DNA from 3 places in the Paenarthrobacter sp. NPDC091711 genome. Region 2 is predicted to be linked to each of the others. Evidence: riboswitches for the same ligand, from Rfam matches in the RefSeq annotation. Region 2 holds a riboswitch; each other region holds the start of a gene.
What was found. Region 2 has a riboswitch for glycine ahead of gcvP (aminomethyl-transferring glycine dehydrogenase). Riboswitches for the same ligand answer to the same signal wherever they lie in the genome.
Positions count from the first base shown of each region.

Region 1: linked by a shared signal. The riboswitch ahead of gcvP (aminomethyl-transferring glycine dehydrogenase) and the one ahead of gcvP (aminomethyl-transferring glycine dehydrogenase) in region 2 are both predicted to bind glycine.
Region 3: linked by a shared signal. The riboswitch ahead of cycA (D-serine/D-alanine/glycine transporter) and the one ahead of gcvP (aminomethyl-transferring glycine dehydrogenase) in region 2 are both predicted to bind glycine.

Region 1 covers NZ_JBIVTF010000003.1:181,359-188,609, forward strand. The annotation lists gene ACIQH5_RS06630 (amino acid-binding protein) at 1-18, opposite strand, end outside; gene mscL (large conductance mechanosensitive channel protein MscL) at 235-699, opposite strand; gene speB (agmatinase) at 832-1,827, opposite strand; gene ACIQH5_RS06645 (MFS transporter) at 1,824-3,206, opposite strand; gene ACIQH5_RS06650 (PucR family transcriptional regulator) at 3,379-4,902, shown strand; glycine riboswitch at 4,978-5,076, shown strand; gene gcvP (aminomethyl-transferring glycine dehydrogenase) at 5,224-7,251, shown strand, end outside.
Region 2 covers NZ_JBIVTF010000023.1:12,414-19,664, reverse strand. The annotation lists gene ACIQH5_RS21325 (cyclodeaminase/cyclohydrolase family protein) at 1-214, shown strand, start outside; gene ACIQH5_RS21320 (MFS transporter) at 299-1,849, opposite strand; gene ACIQH5_RS21315 (TetR/AcrR family transcriptional regulator) at 1,922-2,461, shown strand; glycine riboswitch at 2,555-2,652, shown strand; gene gcvP (aminomethyl-transferring glycine dehydrogenase) at 2,829-5,675, shown strand; gene gcvT (glycine cleavage system aminomethyltransferase GcvT) at 5,686-6,834, shown strand; gene gcvH (glycine cleavage system protein GcvH) at 7,123-7,251, shown strand, end outside.
Region 3 covers NZ_JBIVTF010000007.1:154,768-162,018, forward strand. The annotation lists gene ACIQH5_RS12940 (prolyl oligopeptidase family protein) at 1-796, opposite strand, end outside; gene ACIQH5_RS12945 (FAD/NAD(P)-binding protein) at 857-2,794, shown strand; glycine riboswitch at 2,869-2,967, shown strand; gene cycA (D-serine/D-alanine/glycine transporter) at 3,119-4,600, shown strand; gene ACIQH5_RS12955 (ExeM/NucH family extracellular endonuclease) at 4,712-7,251, opposite strand, start outside.

The DNA of each region.
Region 1 (7,251 bases), on a different contig from region 2:
GCTCGGGTTGGGCTTCATGTTTTCATGCTGCACTGCCCCGGTTTCGAACCCGTTGCTTGTGCGTCACGTTCTGAGGTCAGCTCGATTAACGAGCGCTCCTTCCCGGTTGGTGCTCACGTCGCCGGGCCGGAAACGCAAGAACCCGGCGTTCTCGCGGGGAGAACGCCGGGCTCAGGTCAAGCAACTGGGAAGGAAGGCTCGCAGCGAGCTGCTCGTCCTAGGGTGTTGCCAGTTCTAGCGGGTGCGGTCGGAATCGAGGTCTGAGTCGAGTTCCGAGATGTTGTCTGCGTCGCGGTGGGCAGCGGCGTCCTTCAAGAGGTCGCGGATTTCTGCCAGCAGTGCAGTGTCAGCAGGCAGCGGCTCTTCTTCGGGCTCCTCAGTGGAGAGGCGCTCCTTGACCAAGGAGTTAATCTTGTTCATCGGTGCCACGAAGATGAAGTACACCACGGCTGCAGTGATGACGAAGGTCACCAGGGCCGTCAGTACCGAGCCAAAGTCAACGAACGTGGCGGGATTGTTCTCCCAGATCTTGAAGCCGAGTCCCTCGGCGTTCATGCCGCCGGCGGCGGCGATGACGGGGTTGATGATGTGGTTGGTGAATGCTGCCACAAGGGCGGTGAAAGCACTGCCGATAACCACAGCAATGGCCAGCTCGATCACGTTTCCGCGAAGAATAAAGTCCTTGAAACCCTTAAACATGGATGGTCCTCCGATTGGGTGCGAGTGTCTGCCTCCAGCAGAGATCAAAATACCACTCCGAGGTTTCCGCGTGGGGTCAAGCGGCCGGCCTGGACACTTGACCCCATTGCGTACTTCAAATAGACAGCTCGATCAGGCGGAAGCCGATTCGAGTTCGTGGCCTAACACCGTGGCGCCCTTACCTCGATTTACCATCAAGGCCAAGAGGTCGAACACCACTGTTGCTGCGGCCACGCTAGTGATATCGGCATGGTCGTAGGCAGGGGCTACTTCAACGACGTCGGCACCTACGATGTTGATGCCGTTCAAGCCGCGGAGGAGTGCCAGAAGTTCGCGGGAATGGAGGCCGCCCATTTCCGGGGTGCCCGTGCCCGGCGCGTAGGACGGATCAAGAACGTCGATGTCGATGGATACGTACACGGGAGTGTCACCTAGACTCTGCTTGACCTGATCGATGGCCGCCGGGACGCCGATAACATCCAGGTCGGAACAGCGAATGATCTGGAAGCCGAACTCGTGGTCCCGGAGGAAATCGTTGCGATCATAGACCGGGCCGCGGATACCGACGTGCATGGATTTGTCTTCGATCAGCAGGCCCTCCTCAAAGGCCCTGCGGAAGATGGTTCCGTGCGTAACTGGCTGGTCGAAGTATGTGTCCCACGTGTCTAGGTGGGCGTCGAAGTGGAGCAGTGCCACTGGGCCGTGAACCTTGTTGAGTGCCTGCAACATGGGGAGGGCGATGGTGTGGTCGCCGCCGATGGAAATCAGCTTCTTGTCCTTGCTGATCAGGGGACGGGCTTGTTCTTCGATCTCGCGCACTGCGCGGGCGATGTCATAGGGAGTGCAAGCGATGTCGCCAGCATCAACAACCTGTACTTCGTTGACAGGCTCGACGTCCAGTTCAGGGTGGTAACCGGGCCGCAACAGGCGGGAGGCCTCGCGGACTGCGGCCGGACCAAACCGGGCGCCGGGGCGGTAGGAGGTACCGCCGTCGAACGGGACACCAACAATCGCGATGTCATAGTCGGGGACGCGGTCAATTTGTGGCAGCCTGGCGAATGTACCCAATCCTGCGAAGCGGGGAACCTTGGTGGCATCGACGGGGCCAATGGGCTGGTGAGTGGTCATGACAGGGATCCTTCGGTTACTTTGTTGGTCTCCGGGCTGGCCGGCTTCTTATTGCTGGTGAGTTCTGAGAGGGACTTGTTGGCCGTTTCTGGAGCGAGCAGGAACGTCGCTACCAGTCCAACCAAGGAGATGGCGGCGCCGATGAGGAGGGAACCGGCAGCACCGAAGCTCAGGATTGCGATGGGCATCAAGTACGTGCTGGCGGCCGATCCGATCCGGCTGATGGCAGTACCGAAGCCCACGGCCGTTGCCCGGACCTCCGTGGGGAAGAGCTCGTTGGGGTACACAACTTCGAGGAAGCTGGAGGCGCCGGAAGCCAGCGCGAAGATCGCCAAGGCGATAAACAATGGTGCGGCCTGGACGTTGGGAATGAAGGCCGGGATGGCGAGGGCCACCACGATGATGCCGAAGCTCCAGAGAAGCAGCTTGCGTCGTCCGATTTTCTCCACGAGCCACAGGCCGGGAATGCCACCCACTACGAACAACATGGAGATCAGGAACGATCCCCCGTAAAGGTTGGCGTCGCCGTGCATGCCGAAAGAAGCTAGAAGGTCTGGAGCAAAGGTGTAGACGGCGAAGAGCGGGATCACCTGGGCTGTCCAGAAGATGGAAACAAACAACGTGCGCTTCCAATACTGGCCCCGGAAGATGTCCAGGAACCGGCCTTGTTTGGCTGGTCCCTCGCTGTCGGAAGCGATATCGCTCAGCCCGTACTGCTGTCCGTAGACCTTCTTGATGACCGCGTCAGCCTCATCCCGTCGCCCACGGGAGAGCAGCCAGCGAGGAGACTCGGGGGTTCCGAGACGGCACAGGAGGGTGATGATGGCGAAGATGGCAGGGCTGGCGACCATCCACCGCCATGCATCCGGTCCCATGTCCCGGAGCAGATATCCGACGGCGTACGCGACGGCCGCGCCAACGGCCCAGACAACGAAGGTGGCGCCCAGCAGGCGGCCGCGGTGTTTCTTTGGCAGGAACTCTGCCAGGAGCGAGGTGGCGATGGGGTAGTCGGCGCCGATGGCCATTCCAAGGAAGAACCGGCACAGGACAACCTGCCACACTTCAGTAGCGAATCCGTTTAGGAGTGAGAAGACTGCCAGTGCGATCAAGTCGGCGATGTACATTTTGTGCCGGCCGATCTTGTCGGTGAGCCAGCCGAAGATGGCACCGCCGAAGAAGATACCCACCAGGCTGGCCGCGCCTATCAAGCCAATTTCACCTGTGCTGAGCTGCAGCCCGGGGGTCATGGTGATCAAGGCGATGCCGATGATGGACAAGGCATAGCCATCGATGAACGGACCGCCGGAGGCGAAGAACGTCAGCTTCTTGTGGAACGCGGTCAGTGGGGCATCGTCAATGAGGTTGCTTGTTGCGCTCATTGCATCCCTCTCTCGTGAGTGCTCTTGGGGAGCGGGGGGAGTAAGTAGTTCAATTCTTGGTGACCCGAGTCACTTCGACTACCTACACTTTGACTACAAATGACGAAGCCGCATATACCTTTGTCTAACAGCCGCCGGTGGACCGCCACCCGAGGACAGCAGGGAGCACAAAATGGCGATCACCGTAGCGGAACTCATCGCAGAGCCGCAGCTGGGGCTCACCCTTCTGGCCGGGTCGGCCGGCCTGGACAACCGGATCACCTGGGCGCACACCTCGGACCTCCCCAGGCTGTGGGAGTGGGTCACCGGCGGTGAGCTCATGATGACCAACGGCCTCTCCATTCCCTCTGATGCAGCCGCCCAAGTAGCGCTCGCCGAGGCATTGATGGACAGTGGTGCCAGTGCACTGGCGATCGGTGAAAAGATGCACGCGCCGCCGCTAACGGACGAGTTCCTGGAGGCCTGCAACCGGCTCCCGCTGCCCCTGATCAACATCCCGTATCCGCTGCCATTCATCGCCATAGCCCGTTCGGTTGCCGAGTCATCGCTGCTCGAAGAGTCCCGCCGTTTACGGCAAACAGCCCGCGTTTATGATCTTCTCCGCACCGCCGGAGCGTCCGAGGACCATTGGCAGAGCCTCGTCCAGCGGCTATCAACCGAACTCGACGCGGAACTCTTCGTGGTGGACCGCCGATGCCTCCATCCTTGGCATCCGGACGGGCAATCACTCCCCGTCTTCCTCGCCGAGGAATGGGCGCCGTTGTCCGGGCAGGTGGGCCTGGCGGGGAAGAACTTCCAGTGGCACCGCATCCGCGGCAGGCACGTGCTCACCATGGACATTCCCACGCATGCCAACGCGCTCCTGGTGGTGCTGCCTAACAGCGAACCGCACCCGGACGCCGTCGTACTCCTTCATGCCGCAACCGTGCTGGGACTGCAGCTTTCGCGCATCGTTTTGTCGTTGGAAGGCCGCCATCGGCTTGCCGGCGAGTTCCTGCTGCAGGCCATGGATGGGCGTTTGGGTGCGGCCGAGATGGAGAGCCGCCTGGCGGGTTTCGAGGTTGCGCCCCAGGATTTCCTGCTCGCCTCCATGACGGCGAGCATTCCCACGGCGGGCGCTAAAGCAGCGGACGACGTCGGCGGGCTGGCTGACGTGCACATCGAACTGTGGCGGCACGGGGTTGCGTCGGCGTCGTTGAAGCGGAACAACAGGCTCCACGTGGTGGTCCCCGCGGGCGTGTCGGATGACGTCTTGGTCCATTGCGCCGGGGCGAACGCCGCGATCGGGATCAGTGCGCCGGCGGATGTGACCGGTATCCAAAGGGCGCTGCAAGAGTCTCTCTGGGCGCTCGGTTCAGCCCGGGCCAACAAGCTGGGGCTGGCTCGGTACGCGGAGGGGCCGTCATGGCTGGGGCTCACCGGTTTTGAGGAAGGGACCGCGCTGGTCCGGCGTCTCCTGGGCCCGATTTTTGACTACGAGCAGGGCCAGGACGGCGATCTGATAGTCACGTTGCGGACATATTTGGATTCGCAGCGTTCGTGGCAGAAGACTGCTGCCGCGGTGTTCGCGCATCGGCAAACCATCATCTACCGAATCCGGAAAATCGGCGAGCTGACGGGGCTGGACATGGGTGAAACGTCCACCGTTGCCCAGTTGTGGTTTGCGTTGCAGATTCATGAAGCCATGCATCAGTAGCCACACCTTGCTTGCGCTTTTTCAAAACAACCCGCTATGGTGTGAAGCGTGTCACTCATGGTGATGCAACGCTTTTGATCTGCGGCGGGAGAGTCCTGCCGGTACATCCAGTCAGGCGCCGTAGGAGCAAATCCTCCCCAGGAATCTCTCAGGCCCATGTACCGCCGCGGTTAGGCAACTCTGGAAAGCAGTCCGGGCAACCGGGCTCACCGACGGTGCAAGCAGGCAACCATTCCTGCGGAATCTCTCAGGTCCAATACAGAGCGGGGAGGAACCCACATCATCGAGCGCTCACTGGGCGCCTGAATCATGGAGTTCCTCTTGACTGTTCAATCAACCCCCACCGCCTTCGCGGACCGGCATATTGGCGCCCGCCGCCAAGCCGACGTTGACACCATGCTCAAGGCCATCGGCTACGACTCGGTCGACGGCCTGGTAGACGTCGCCGTCCCCGATTCCATCCGCCAGGACACTGCCCTGAAGTTGCAGGACGCCCTCACCGAGGTGCAGGTCCTCTCCGAGCTCCGCAAGCTGGCGTCCAAGAACAAGACCGCTGTCCAGATGATCGGGCAGGGCTACTACGACACCGTGACGCCGCCCGTTATCCGCCGCAACATCCTCGAAGCTCCGGCCTGGTACACGGCGTACACGCCGTACCAGCCTGAAATTTCGCAGGGCCGCCTTGAGGCTCTCCTGAACTTCCAGACCATGGTGCAGGACCTCACGGGGCTGCCCATTGCCAACGCTTCGTTGCTGGATGAAGCCACCGCCGTGGCCGAGGCCGTGCTGCTGATGCGCCGGGCCAACAAGAACAAGGCTGCCAAGGATGGCAAGACCGTCCTCGACGCCGACCTCCTCCCGCAGACCATCGCGATCGTGAAGGGCCGGGCCGAGGCTCTGGGCTTCGAAGTTGAGATTGCGGACCTGTCCGCCGGACTTCCCGACGGCGACATCAACGGTATCGTCCTGCAGCAGCCTGGCGTTTCGGGCCGCGTTTTCGACCACACGGCCGTGATTGCCGACGCCAAGGAACGCGGTGCCCTGGTGACCGTGGCCGCCGATCTTTTGGCGCTCACCCTCATCACGCCCCCGGGCGAGCAAGGTGCGGACGTCGCCGTCGGAACCGCGCAGCGTTTCGGTGTGCCGCTGTTCTTCGGCGGCCCGCACGCTGCCTACATGGCCGTCCGCGAAGGCATGGAACGCACGCTTCCCGGCCGCATCGTGGGCGTCTCCAAGGACAACGCCGGCGTACCGGCCTACCGCCTGGCGCTCCAGACCCGCGAGCAGCACATCCGCCGCGAAAAGGCCACGTCCAACATCTGCACCGCCCAGGCTCTGCTGGCGATCGTAGCCTCGATGTACGCCGTGTACCACGGTCCCGAGGGCCTGAAGTCGATCGCCGAAACAGTCCACGGACACGCCCGCGTTTTGGCTTCGACCCTGCAGAAGGCCGGCCGCGAACTCGTCTCCGAGGCCTTCTTCGACACCCTCACCGTCCGTGTTCCCGGCAAAGCTGCCAAGGTCATCGCAGCCGCCGAAGCCCGCGGCATCAACCTGCGGCTCATCGACGCTGACACTGTTGGCGTTTCGGTTGATGAAACCACGACGCCGGAGGTCCTCTCCGCAGTGGCCGTCGCCTTTGGTGCCGGCCCGGTAGGGGACGTAGCAGGGTTCGAACTGCCCGCATCCGTGGTCCGCACCTCCGATTTCCTGCAGCATCCGGTGTTCAACACGCACCGTTCCGAGACGCAGCTGTTGCGCTATATCCGCAAGCTGTCAGACCGGGACCTCGCGCTGGACCGCATCATGATTCCGTTGGGCTCGTGCACCATGAAGCTCAACGCGACTGCTGAGATGGAAGCTATTTCCTGGCCGGAATTCGCATCGATCCACCCGTTCGCTCCGGACCACCAGACGGCCGGTTGGCGTGAACTGATCACCGACCTCGAGGCGGACCTCACGGAGATCACCGGTTACGACCAGGTCTCCATCCAGCCCAACGCCGGTTCGCAGGGCGAGCTGGCTGGCTTGTTGGCGATCCGCGGCTACCACCTTTCACGTGGCGACGAGCAGCGCACTGTCTGCTTGATCCCCGCTTCGGCTCACGGTACCAATGCTGCCTCGGCTGTGCTGGCGGGCATGAAGGTTGTTGTGGTGGCCACGGCTGCTGACGGCACTATTGATCATGCTGATCTGACGGCCAAGATCGAGGCCAACAAGGACGTGCTGTCCTGCATCATGATCACTTACCCGTCCACGCACGGTGTGTACGACGCTGACGTCCGCGAAGTGTGCGACGCCATCCACGCAGCCGGCGGCCAGGTGTACGTTGACGGCGCCAACCTGAAT
Region 2 (7,251 bases):
CTTCGGCGCCCTCCGCGCAGCCATCGCCGGAGCCCGGACCAATGTGAGCTTCGACCTCGCATCCCTAACCTCAGCCGGCGCCACGCTCGAGGAAGTCAGGGAACAGCACCCGGAGCTATGGAACACCGTCAGCCGGCTCAGCGACGCCCTCGACAGAATCGACGAGCTGACCGCCGTCGTCGACAAGAAAGCGGCGCCGACCGAAGCGCTGTGAGGCCCGGTTTGCGTGGCAAATCCCTACGGAACCCCGCAAAGCGGGCCTCACAACGGCATTACTGCGCCTTCGGCGCTCTGCCTACTACTGCGCCTTCGGCACACGCCTGAGTACGACGGCGGCGAGCACTGCCGCGCCGGCCATCAGTACCAGCCCAATCGCCGCAGTGATGTGGACGCCGGACTCGAAAGCTGTCCGGGCGGCGTGTGTCAACGCCTCCGACAACGGGGCCGGAAGTGCGGCCGCCGCATCAACAGCGCCGGCGAGCGTCTCACCGGAATTCCCGGCAGCTTGCTCGGAGATGCCGTCCGGCATGATCAGGTTGTGCTGGTAAGACGCCGTGAGGATAGAGCCAAGCACTGCCGTTCCCAAGAGTGACCCCAGTTCGTAGCCGGTCTCGGAGATAGCCGAGGCGGCGCCGGATTTGTCGGCCGGCACTGAAGCCAGGATGAGGTCGTTGGAGATGGTCTCCGCAGCGCCCACGCCGACGGCCAGGACGGTCAAGGCTGACAACAGGAACACCGGACCGCTGCCGTGATCGCCCACTACGACGATCAGATAGCCCACGGCACTGAGTGTCAGGCCTGCCGCCACAACGAACCCTGGCCGCACACGCTTGACCAGAGGTACCACCAGCAGGCCGGCGATGACCGTTGCCAGGAGGGCGGGAATCATCGCGATACCGGCCTCCATGGGGGACTGGCCCTCAACAAGTTGCAGGTGCTGGGCGAAGAAGTAGATGAAGCCCGTCATGGAGAACAGGGACAGGACGTTCGCCACGATTGCCGTGCTGAACACCTTGTTCTTGAACAAGGCAACATCCAGCATGGGGTTCTCGATCCGCTGCTGGCGACGCACGAACAGGATGCCCATCACCAGGCCAAAGCCCATGAAGGCAGCTGCGGACGCCCCGAAACCATGAACCGCGAATTCCTTGATCCCGTAAACGAACGGCGCCATGGTGACAACGGAGAGGAGGATGCTGCGCGCATCCACACGTCCGGGATTGGCATCCTTGGACTCGGGAATCAGTACCCGGCCGAAAGCAAGCAGGGGCAAAAGCAGGAATGCTGCTACCAGGAAAACGGCGCCCCACCAGAAGTGCTCCACCAGCCAGCCGCCAAAGATCGGGCCAAGGGCGGCGCCGCCGGAGAACCCTGCGGCCCAGACGGCGATCGCGAGCCGGCGCCGGTTGGGATCGGTGAAAATGTTCCGGATCAGGGAAAGGGTTGAGGGCATCAGCATGGCACCGAAGACACCAAGGCCGGCGCGGCCGGCAATCAGCCATTCAGCGGACGGCGCGAATGCTGTAGCAGCCGAAACCGCTGCGAAGCCTGTGCTGCCGACCAGCAGCAGCCGCCGTCGTCCGATCCTGTCGCCCAAGTTGCCCATGGACACCAACAGTGCGGCGAGGACCAGCGGGTAGGCGTCAACAATCCAGAGCAATTGGACGCCGCCAACGTTCAGGGAACGGGCGATTTCAGGGAGGGCAAAGGTGAGCGCGGTGTTGTCGACGGCCACCAGCAGCACCGGAAACATCAGGAGTGCCAGTGCCGTCCAGTCGCGCCACGGTGCTGCCGGACCCTTAACGGGGTGGGCGGAACGGGGTGCTTGGGTTGAGGACGGCGAGAACATGTAACCACTGTACCGTCCAGACGGTATAGTTTCAAATGTAGCCACCGCGAGCCTTTAGGGAATGATGGACACATGCCACGAAAACCAATTGCCCGGGACGCCGTCCTGGACGCCTTTGAAGCCCTCCTCATTGAAGTGGGGGAGCGTGCTGCCACGCTCGATGCCGTTGCCAAGCGCGCGGGAGTGTCCAAGGGTGGGCTGCTCTACCACTTTCCCAATAAGGAAGCGCTGATTACTGCCCTTTTGGAGCGCCTGGACCTGCTGGCCGACGAAGATACCGAAGTGATGAAGGCCGCGCCCGATGGTTCGGCTGCATACTTCATCCGGTCCTCGCTGTGGGCAGATACGCCCATGGACCGGGCCTTCGTTGCCGCTACCAGGTTGGCTGAGGTGGCTCACGAGGAAACCCGCCGCAGGTTTGCCGCCATCCAACAGAGATGGCTGGACGTGCTCGCAGAAGACGTCGGACCGGAAGTTGCCAAGGCTGTCAGCTACATGGGCGATGGGCTCTACTTCAACGCGATCTTTGAAGGCGGCCAGGAGGGCGGCAACGCCGGGCGGGAGGCCGACGTCGAAATCCTGCTGGGAGTCCTCGAGCGGCTACGGAAGTAGTGGTTCCTCCATTTGCTGCTGAGGCCGGAGCGTAGGACAATTAACTCTTGTGGCGTGCCCAGCGTGGCGCCCATATACAACTGAACATGCCTTTGATCTGCGGCGGGAGAGTCCTGCAAGCACGTGATGCAGGCGCCGTAGGAGCAAACCCTCCCCAGGAATCTCTCAGGCCCACGCACCGCCGCGGCAAGGCAACTCTGGAAAGCAGCAGGCACTCGGCACCTCAGGGTGAAGAGAGCTGTGCTCACCGACGGTGCAAGCGATGGTTGTCCCACAACGCGCGGAAACTCTCAGGTCCAATACAGAGCGGGGAGGAACCCAGCCGCTGTGGCGTACCCAAACGCTGCCCAAGTAATGGAGTTCCTTCGTGACGGTTAGTTCTGCCTCCACCACCTTCGTCGATCGGCATATCGGCGCCCGCCGCCAGGCTGATATTGAGACCATGCTCAAGTCCGTCGGTTACGACACCGTCGACTCCCTGGTCGACACCGCCGTCCCGAACGATATCCGCCAGGACGTTGCCCTCACCCTGCAGAACGCGCTGAGCGAAGTTGAAGTTCTGGCCGAGCTGCGCAAACTTGCGTCCAAGAACAAGACCGCCGTGCAGATGATCGGCCAGGGCTACTACGACACCGTGACGCCGCCGGTGATCCGCCGCAACATTCTTGAGTCCCCGGCCTGGTACACGGCCTACACGCCGTACCAGCCGGAAATTTCCCAGGGCCGTCTTGAAGCGCTCCTGAACTTCCAGACCATGGTGCAGGACCTGGTTGGCCTGCCGATCGCCAACGCCTCCCTGCTGGACGAAGCAACCGCCGTGGCCGAGGCCGTGCTCATGATGCGCCGTGCCAACAAGAACAAGGCTGTCCAGGACGGCAAGACCGTTCTTGACGCCGACTGCCTGCCGCAGACCATCGCCATTGTGAAGGGCCGCGCAGAAGCGCTCGGCTTCGAGGTTGAGGTAGCTGACCTGTCGCTCGGTCTCCCGGAAGGCGACATCAACGGCGTCGTCCTGCAGCAGCCGGGTGTCTCCGGCCGCGTGTTCGATCACTCCGCCGTGATCGCTGACGCCAAGGAACGCGGCGCGCTGGTTACCGTCGCTGCCGACCTCCTTTCCCTGACGCTCATCACCCCTCCGGGTGAGCAGGGCGCGGACATTGCTGTTGGTTCCGCGCAGCGCCTGGGCGTACCGCTGTTCTTCGGCGGCCCGCACGCTGCTTACATGGCCGTCCAGAAGGGTCTGGAGCGTTCCATGCCCGGCCGTCTGGTGGGCGTTTCCAAGGACGACGCCGGTGTCCCCGCCTACCGCTTGGCGCTGCAGACCCGTGAGCAGCACATCCGCCGCGAGAAGGCCACGTCCAACATCTGTACCGCGCAGGCGCTGCTCGCCATCGTCGCCTCGATGTACGCCGTCTACCACGGCCCCGAAGGCTTGAAGGCGATCGCAGAGACCGCTCACAGCCACGCCCGCACCCTCGCAGCGTCCCTGAAGGCTGCCGGCGTCGAGGTCCTTCACGGTTCCTTCTTCGACACCATCACCGTCCGAGTTCCCGGCAAGGCCGGCGAGCTCGTGGCCGCTGCCGAGGCCAAGGGCATCAACCTGCGCGGCATCGACGCCGACACTGTGGGCATCTCGGTTGATGAGACCACAACTTCCGCGATTGTCGCCGACGTCGCAGCGGTGTTCGGCGCTTCAGTGGCTGAAGCCGCTGAAGGCTTTGCGCTTGAGGCCTCCGTGGAGCGTTCCAGCGACTTCATGCAGCACCCGGTGTTCAACACCCACCGCTCCGAAACCCAGCTCCTGCGCTACATCCGGAAGCTCTCCGACCGGGACCTCGCGCTGGACCGCACCATGATCCCGCTGGGTTCCTGCACCATGAAGCTCAACGCCACGGCTGAAATGGAAGCGATCTCGTGGCCGGAGTTCGCCTCCATCCACCCGTTCGCTCCGGATTCCCAGACCGAGGGCTGGCGTGAACTCATCACCGATCTCGAGTCGCAGCTGACCGAGATCACTGGCTACGACCAAGTCTCCATCCAGCCCAACGCCGGGTCCCAAGGCGAGCTCGCAGGCCTGCTGGCCATCCGCGGCTACCACCTCTCCCGTGGCGACGAACAGCGCAACATCTGCCTCATCCCTGCTTCCGCCCACGGCACCAACGCGGCCTCAGCAGTGCTCGCCGGCATGAAGGTTGTTGTAGTGGCCACCGCCCCCGATGGCACCATCGACCACGTTGACCTCAAGAACAAGATCGAAGCCCATCGCGATGCCCTCTCGGCCATCATGATCACCTACCCGTCCACGCATGGCGTGTACGACGCCGACGTCCGCGAAGTCTGCGACGCCATCCACGAGGCCGGCGGCCAGGTGTACATCGACGGTGCCAACCTCAACGCACTGGTTGGACTAGCCCAGCCGGGCAAGTTCGGCGGCGACGTGTCCCACTTGAACCTGCACAAGACGTTCTGCATCCCCCACGGCGGCGGCGGACCCGGCGTTGGCCCGGTCGCAGCCAAGGCACACCTCGCACCGTTCATGCCCGGCGACGCGGCGTCCTGGACCGAAGGTAACGACGTCCCGATTTCGGCTTCCCGTTTCGGCTCCGCCGGCGTGCTGCCGATCTCCTGGGCCTACGTGAAGCTCATGGGCGGCCAGGGCCTCACCGAAGCCACCAAGTCCGCGCTGCTCGCTGCGAACTACATCGCTTCCCGCCTCAACGATCACTTCCCGGTTCTTTACACCGGCGAAGGCGGACTCGTAGCACACGAGTGCATTCTGGACCTCCGGGAACTGACGGCCAAGACCGGCGTCACCGCTGAAGATGTTGCCAAGCGCCTCATCGACTTCGGCTTCCACGCGCCCACCCTGGCCTTCCCGGTGGCGGGCACGCTCATGGTTGAACCCACCGAGTCCGAAGACCTCGTGGAGATCGACCGCTTCATCGAAGCCATGATCACCATCCGTGCCGAGATCGAACAGGTGGCCCACGGCGACTTCTCCGTGCAGGATTCCCCGCTTCGCCGCGCACCTCACACGGCAGCCGCCGTCGTAACTTCTGATTGGGACCGCGCGTACCCGCGTGAGCAGGCCGCCTTCCCGGTCCACCACCTGAAGCAGGACAAGTACTTCCCGCCCGTTGGCCGCATTGACGGCGCAGCCGGAGACCGAAACCTGGTCTGCTCCTGCCCGCCCATCGAAGACTTCGAAAACTAAGGACCCGGATATGTCTGAGAACTACACCGCGCTCTACGAAGAGCACAAGAAGCTCGGCGCGTCCTTTACCGACTTCGGCGGCTGGCAAATGCCCCTCAAGTACTCCTCGGAGCTGGCTGAGCACCACGCCGTCCGTAAGTCCGCCGGCCTGTTCGACCTCTCCCACATGGGCGAAGTCTGGGTCACCGGTCCCGAGGCAGCCGCGTTCCTCGATTACGCCCTGGTGGGCAAGATCTCCGCCATGGCCATCGGTAAGGCCAAGTACTCGCTGATCTGCCAGGAAGACGGCGGCATCATTGACGACCTCATCACGTACCGTCGCCCGTCCACCGCAGAAGGCACCGACAAGTTCCTGGTAGTGCCCAACGCAGGCAATGCTGCCGTTGTTGCTGCGGCGTTGTTGGAGCGTGCCGCTGGTTTTGACGTCGTCGTCGAGGACGCTTCCGCCGAGACCTCGCTGATCGCCGTTCAGGGGCCGCTCGCTGAAGCGATCCTCCTCCGCCTGGTGCCCGCCGACCAGCACGCACTGGTCACTGAACTCAAGTACTACGCGGCGGTTGACGTCCCGTTCACGTTCGACGGCGGCACTCAAGACCTGCTGCTCGCCCGCACCGGGTACACCGGCGAAGACGGCTTCGAGATCTTCGTGGCCAACGACTCCGCGGCAGCCCTGTGGCAGGCCATTGCTGCCTCCGCGAATGAAGGTGAGCTGATCCCGGCCGGGCTGGCATCGCGAGATTCCCTGCGGCTCGAAGCTGGAATGCCCCTCTACGGCAACGAACTCTCCCGCGAAGGCAACCCCTTCGCTGCAGGGCTGGGACCCGTAGTGGCGCTCTCCAAAGAAGGCGACTTCGTGGGCAAGGACGCACTCGCTGCCCTGAAGGCTGACGGTGCTGGCTCTACGTCCGGCCGTAAGCTTGTGGGTCTCAAGGGCCTCGGCCGCCGTGCCGGACGCGGCCACTACCCGGTCCTCAAGAACGGCGCAGTGGTTGGCGAAGTCACGTCCGGTCAGCCCAGCCCCACGCTCGGCTACCCGGTAGCGTTGGCGTATGTCGACGTCGAGCATTCAGAGCTTGGTACCGCGCTGGATATTGACCTGCGCGGGAAAGCCGAGCCGTTCGAAGTCGTCGCACTGCCGTTCTACAAGCGCCAAAAGTAGGTTCTGGGTTTTCGAACCTGGCGACCTCTGCATGCTCCCCACCGTCCCCCTCGCCTCGCAAGCTCGGCCCGGGAACCCGGACGGCGTGGCCCCCGTCGCATGTGCGCCCGCTGAGCGGACGCGACGCTCCCTTGGACGCATGCTGCCGGAGGCCGGACTCGCGTGGCCGTGCGGTGGGGGAGCGGATTCCGGAAGCGTGCGTCAAAGCGACGAAGGAGCAGCACGCGGAGGAATTCGGTGCCCCACCATCCCAGCCATAGTTTTGACCAACCATAGTAAGGAATCAGAATGCCCAAAGTAGCGCCCGAACTTCAGTACTCCGACGAGCACGAGTGGGTTTCACGCGGAGACGGGAACTCCGTGTCCGTTGGTATCTCCGAAGTTGCCACCGACGCACTGGGTGACATTGTGTACGTT
Region 3 (7,251 bases), on a different contig from region 2:
CCACGGCGAAGGTCCGTTCATAGCCCGGGGTGGAGTCGTGGGCCACCATCGCCAGCATGTGGTCCTCCGGGATGTCGAAGAGCCGTTCAGCGTCCGCAAGGGATTGGCCGCGACGAAGCTTGACGCCGGTCCGCGCATAGGAGGAGGTTGTCGCAGGCAAGCCGTCGGCGGTGCTGGAGACGAGCAAAGTATCGGCATCCAGCCAGCTGACGTTGCCCTTGGCTGTGGGCAGGTCGAAGCCGCCCTCCACAAAGGTGCGGGATTCGACGTCGAACTCGCGGTGGCGGTCAGCGTCGCCGCCGTCGGGGGAGAGCGAGACCATGGCCAGACGGTATGCGGCACCGTCGGCAGGGCGGAGGAATCCGGCTCCGTGGAACACCCACTCGATGCCTTCGGAGGCGGCAAGGGCGTCGATATCGAGCAGGACATCCCACTCGGGTTCGTTGGAGAGATAGCTTTCCCACGTGGTGCGGCGCCAGAGTCCCTTGGGGTGTTCCTGGTCTTTCCAGAAGTTGTAGTAAAAATCGCCACGCTTGTTGACCATGGCGATCCGGTCCGTGGAGTCGAGGACCTCCAGGATGCCGGCTTCGACGGCCTGGTACTCGGTGTCTTCCAGCAGGTCTTCAGTGCGTGCATTCTGCTCGCGGACCCATGCCAGCTGCTCTTCGCCGTGGATATCCTCGAGCCAAATGTTTTCATCCGTGGGCTCAGGCGCGACGTCCGCTGCATGGCGCGGGCCGGAAGCCGTTACGTCATTCTGGGGAGGTGGCGTCTGATCAGCTTCTGCGGTGGTCATCGCCCCATCCAAGCAACACTGTTCAACAGTAAGCAAGTCACACAGAAGTTAGGCTAGAGCGTGGCTAAATCGCAAACCAACCGTGTTGCCCTGATTGGGGCCGGCCCCCGGGGCACCAGTGTCCTTGAGCGGTTGCTTGCGAATTGGGCTGCGGACAGCCAGCCAGGAACCACCCTTTGCGTCAACGTTGTGGATCCGTACCCGGCCGGTTCGGGCCACGTGTGGCAGCCGGAGCAGTCACGCCTGTTCCTGATGAACACCCAGTCGTTCTATCCCACCCTCATTCCTGAGGACCCCGAGCTCGCCCCTCCGCTCACGGGTGGTTCGTTCGATCAGTGGCGGGAGGTCCGTCGTCGTGATGGCGAGGGACTGGACGACGCCGAGAAGGCTGAGTTGGCCACGCTCGAATCGCATGACTTCCCCAGCCGCGCGCTGTACGGACGCTACCTTCGCCAGACGTTGGATGGGCTGCTAAAACGGCTGCCCGACGGCGTCGAGGTCACCTTCCATCAGACACTCGCCGTTGCTGCGCGCCCGGTTGAAGACGGGTTCGACGTCGAACTCGCCAACGGCGCCACACTCACCGTCGGTTCCGTGGTCCTCGCGCTGGGCCACATCGAATCCCGGCTTAATCCGGAGCAGCGGTCCTTCAAGAGCGCGGCGGAGGACCGTGGGCTGCTCTATTTCCCGCCTGCTCCGCCGGCAGACGTCGACTGGCAGGCTGTGCCGGACAATGAGCCCGTGCTGGTCCGCGGCATGGGTTTGAACTTCTTTGACGTCATGGGCCAGTTGACGGAGGGTCGGGGCGGCAAGTTCGTCGAGGCTGGTTCGCCGGGCGCGGGTGTCTTGGAGTATCGGGCCTCGGGCAGGGAACCGAGGATCATTGCTGCCTCCCGAAGAGGCACCCCCTATCGGGCAAAGGCGGGGCTGGCAGGCTATTACCCCAGCAGCATCACCATGCGCTACCTGACAGAAGCCGCGGTGGACAGGTTCCGCGCGGCCGGCATCCAGCCCGGTTTCGATCATGACCTCTGGCCGCTGCTGCACCGCGATGCCCTGTGGGCTTATTACTCAACGCTTGCCCGGTCCCAGCCAGCCTCGATCAAGGACCCCGCACAGTTCCTCGCAGACCTTGAAGATGCGCTCCAACCGCATGCGCACACCACTGCGAACTGGGAAATTGACGTGGGAAACCTCGTTGAAAAGCACGTGGTCACTTCCCGCCGCTTGAATCTGCGGGGGCTCGCGGCGCCGCTCGCGGGCCGGACGTTCGCGTCCCGGAGCGAGCTGGACGCCGCTATCACGGCATATCTGGATGATGATGCCCGCCGATCAGCGCTGGGTGAGGCGGACCCCGTCAAGATGGCCATCGGTGCTCTTCACACTGGACGGGCCATCCTCAAATCGGTGGTGGCGGACGGCGGCATCACCGATGAGTCCTGGCTGGCAGGGTTGCGCGGCTGGTTCGAGTCCTTTGTTGAAGGGTTGGCCAGCGGCGCGCCAGCCCTGCGTTCGGAACAGCTGGCCGCTTTGGCGCGTGCCGGCGTCGTGAGTTTTGTGGGCCCGGACCCGAAGTTCAGTGTGGACCGGGGCGCCAAAGTGTTCCGGGCGGTTTCGCCGTGGGTGCACGACTCCCCGGTCGAAGCCCGGACCCTCATCGAGGCGATGTCTCCGGCTAACAGGGTGGGCATCAACCTCTCGCCCCTGCTGGAACAGCTCATGGCGGATGGTCTGGTGCGCACCAAAATCATGATGAGCGTTGAAGGGACGCCCATGCAGACCACCGGTCTTGACGTTGAACCACACCCGTACCGGCCCCTGGCGGCCAACGGATCGGTCACCGACGGACTGTACGTGCTGGGCCTTCAACTCTCGGCTTCACAGTGGGGGACGGCCATTGCTGCGGAAGCGAAGCCGCGCACCGGCCCGGCCTACGCGAGCGGACAGCGGACCCTGCGTGATGCGGACGAGATTGCCCGCAGCATTCTGGGCCGCTAGCGGCGCCAGCTTGCGGGTGCTTCCGCTCTTCGCTATGGTGTGAGCTGCATCACCGAATAGATGGTGCGCGCTTTTGATCTGCGGCGGGAGAGTCCTGCCGGTACATCCCGTCAGGCGCCGTAGGAGCAAACCCTCCCCAGGAATCTCTCAGGCCCATGTACCGCCGCGGCGAGGCAACTCTGGAAAGCAGTCCGGTCACCGGGCTCACCGAAGGTGCAAGCGGTCCTGCCCTGCAGGGCCGCGGAAACTCTCAGGTCCACGTACAGAGCGGGGAGGAACCCGAATCAATGTGGCACCCTGTGCCGCCTGAACGATGGAGTTCCTTTGACGATTCAGCGCCCGCCTTCCACTGGTCCAGATTCACCCCACCTCGAGCGACAACTCAGCAACCGGCACATCCAGCTCATCGCCATCGGCGGAGCCATTGGCACCGGCCTTTTCATGGGCTCCGGCAAGACCATTTCCGCTGCCGGCCCGTCCGTCATCTTCGTGTACATGATCATCGGCTTCATGCTGTTCTTCGTCATGCGTGCCATGGGCGAATTGCTGCTGAGCAACCTCAATTACAAATCCTTCAGCGACTTCGCAGCGGACCTCCTGGGACCTTGGGCCGGCTTCTTCACCGGCTGGACCTACTGGTTCTGCTGGGTCATCACAGGGATCGCGGACGTGATCGCCATCGCCGGGTACTCCCAGGAGCTTTGGCCGGCCCTGCCCCTCTGGGTGCCGGGACTGATCACCATCGGCATCCTCCTGCTCCTGAACCTCGCCACGGTGAAAGCCTTCGGTGAGACCGAGTTCTGGTTCGCCCTCATCAAGATCGTGGCCATCGCTGCCCTCATCATTGTTGGCCTGTTCATGATTTTCAGCGGCTTCCAGTCCGATGCCGGACCGGCCACGTTCTCCAACCTGTGGAGCCATGGCGGCTTCTTCCCCAACGAATTCATGGGCTTTGTAGCAGGCTTCCAGATCGCCGTCTTCGCGTTCGTGGGCATCGAACTGGTGGGCACCACAGCAGCCGAGGCCAAGGACCCCGAGAAGAACCTGCCCAAGGCCATCAACTCGATCCCCATCCGTGTGCTGCTCTTCTACGTCGGCGCGCTGATCATCCTGATGTCCGTCACCCCGTGGACCCAGTTCGCTGCCGGACACAGCCCTTTCATTGCCATGTTCTCGCTGGCAGGCCTCGGCGCAGCGGCCACCATCGTCAACCTTGTGGTGCTGACCTCCGCAATGTCCTCCGCCAACTCGGGCATCTACTCCACGTCCCGCATGGTGTTCGGTCTGGCTCAGGAGGGCGACGCGCCCAAGGTGTTCGGTGCGCTCTCCGGACGTAAAGTACCCCGCAACGCCCTGTTCCTGTCCTGCATCCTGCTGCTGTCCGGCGTCGTCCTCATGTACGCAGGCTCGGACATCGGCAAGGCGTTCGACATGGTGACCACCGTGTCCGCTGTTTGCTTTGTTTTCGTGTGGTCCATCATCCTGGCCAGCTACCTTGCCTTCCGGAAGCGTCGTCCGCACCTGCACGAGTCCTCGGCGTTCAAGATGCCCGGTGGAGTGGTGATGGTGTGGGTAGTGTTCGCCTTCTTTGCCTTCGTTTTGTGGGCGCTGACCACCCAGCCGGACACTCTCATGGCACTGCTGGCCACTCCCGTGTGGTTCGTTATCCTGGGGGTCGCCTGGCTGATTCTCCGCCGCCGCCCCGCGCACTTGGCCCGCTACGAGGAGTTCAAAGCTGAGCTCCAGCGGGACGCGGACAGGGTCGATTTGGACAACGTCCAAGAAACGGTACCTGCAAACAAGTAAGGCGCGGAGCAACAGTTTTATAGGACAAACAGCTTCGTAGAACAAACAGCCGGACCCCTCACGAACGAATTCGTGAGGGGTCCGGCCTTTCTTGTTCACGCTAAGGAGCGGTTAGCCCCTCAAGCACCTCTGATACTCCAGCCATGCAAACGCGTACCGGAGCCATCCCACGACGTCGTACCACTTGGACGGCTTGGCAGGTGCGGTGCACTGCGGCGGGTTTGGACCGCTCTCAGCCACGTTCACCAGCGCCTTCACCACGGTTCCACTTTCGACGGCGGTGAGCACCAGCGTGCCCGTCCCTGCAGCTGCCGCTGCGGGCACTTTGAGGTTCACCGTGGCCGCACCGGCTGTGACCGGGACGGGGCCCAGAGCAACAGCAGTGCCCTTGGAATCAAGGAACACAGCGTTCAGCGTTGCGTTGGCCGGGCTGCCGATGGAGGTGAGGTTCAGTTTGGAGACAGCCAAAGCGATGGAATCTCCGGCCTTCACCTCAGCCGCAGTGGTGTTGGCCACGGCAACGGAACGGCGTGCGAAGTCCGGAGACACAGGATTATGTGCCTGCAGGTACTTGATCCACGCATCGCGGTCCACCAGGCCTGTGTCCTTGGTGTTGCTGCCTTCCTTGAAAATCCGGAAGTTGTCACCTCCGGTAGCCAGGAAGCTGAAGGTACCGATTCTGTACTGCTTGGCAGGATCAATCACGGCTCCGTTCACCCAGATGCCGGTGATGCGGTCCCCGGCGGGGCGAGCGGCGTCGTAGGTGTAATTGACATTCTTGGACACGCCCAGCTGCTGGTAAGGGCGGCTGGGGATGGTGCCGTCAGGGTTGGTCTGCCACTGCTGCTCCAGGAGGGTCTTGAACTGCGCACCCGTCAGGGACGTGGTCCAGAGGTTGTTCACGAACGGCAGGACCGCGTTGGCCTCGGCGTAGGTGATGGTGCCGTCCGGGGCGTAGTACAGCTCGTTGCGCAAGCCGCCGGGGTTGACGACGCCGATCTCCGCCGCTCCCAGTTCAGGCGCCTTGAGCGTATCCACCAGGGAATCCGCCACCAGGTTGCCCAGCGTGGACTCACTCGCGCGGTCGTCCCGCTTGGGGGCGCCGCCAGCCGGGTCCGGGGTAAAGGCGGTGGTGATATCAGCGGTCACTGCACCCACCGGCTGGTTGCCGATCTCTGCGGCTTGGGCGAGGGCCTTGTCCACGATCGTCTTCACAGCTGCCACCCGCGGGTAGGCAGCTACGAGGCTTTCAGAGGTCTCGGTGGTCCGATCCACCACGGCGGCCTTGTAGGCAGTGACCGTTTTGCTTGCCGTGTCCACTGTGAGGGTCACGCTGCCCACGTTCTCACCGTAGTTGCCGGTCTGGACGATGGGCCGGGTCTTGCCGGTGGGCTGGCCGTTGGCATCGAGGATCGGGGCGTCCCAGGCGTACTCCTTATGGGTGTGCCCCGTGAAGATCGCGGCGACGTCAGGAGTGGTTTCGTTGACGAGCTTGGCGAACGGACCACCGGCAGCAACTTCCTGCTCCAAGGTGGCGCCCTCGGGCGTGCCGGAAGCGGCGCCGTCGTGGTTTTCCACGATGATCAGGTCGGCCAGGTTTTCAGCCTTGATCTTCGCGGCCACCCGGTTGATGGCTTCAACAGGATCGCCGAACTCCAGGTCCGTGATTCCGGCCGGCGTCACCAAAGACGGAACTTCCTGGGTCACTGTACCGATCACGGCTACACGCATGCCGTTCATGTCCAGGACCTTGTACTCCGGCAGGACCGGTGTGGTGGTGCCCTTCTGGTAAACGTTCGCGCCCAGGTAAGCGAACTTCGCGTTGCTCCCGCCGGCAACAACGCGATCCCGCAGGTCCGCCCAGCCGCCGTCGAACTCGTGGTTGCCTACGGCGGAGGCCTGCAGGTCAAGGGCATTCAGGACATCAATGGTGGGCTGGTCCTTCGCAACGGAGGAAGCGAAGAGGGAAGCCCCGATGTTGTCACCGGCGGAAATGAAGGCCGTAGCGCCGGGGGCAGCTGCCGCGCGGAGCTTCTCAACTGTTCCGGCGAAGAGGACCGTGTTCGAGTCGATGCGGCCGTGGAAGTCGTTGATACCCAGGAACTGCAGGTCAACTGTGGCAGCTTCGTCGGCGGTCAGGTTCAGGCCCACCACCACAGGGTCGTGGTCGCTGGCCCGGAACTCGTCACCGGCATAGTAGTTGGTCACATTGTTGTTATACCTGCTGTACTCCAGCGCCACGGACTCTACGGAGTTGATGTTCCAGATGTCGGTTCCGGTGACCACCTTGTGGGCGGCAGGGGAAGCCAGGATGTGGTCCAGGGAGCCCACCATGCCACCGAACAGGTAGGAGTGCTTGCCGGTACCCACTTCCAAGTCCGTGTAGCCGGCACCTGTCAGGACGTTGATGGGATCTTCTTTGGAGTAGGCGTTGAAGTCACCGATCAGGAAGACCTTGTCTGTCCCTTTCGAGGCCTGAAGTTCCTGGGAGAAGGCCAGCAGCGATTCGGCTTGCTTGGTGCGGGCGATGTTCGAGGCGCCTTGGCCCTTGTCCGTGTCATCCGGCGTTGCTGCTGAGCCTTTGGACTTGAAGTGGTTCACGATCGCGATGAACTTCTTGTCATCGTCTCCGCCCACCGGCTTGAAAACCT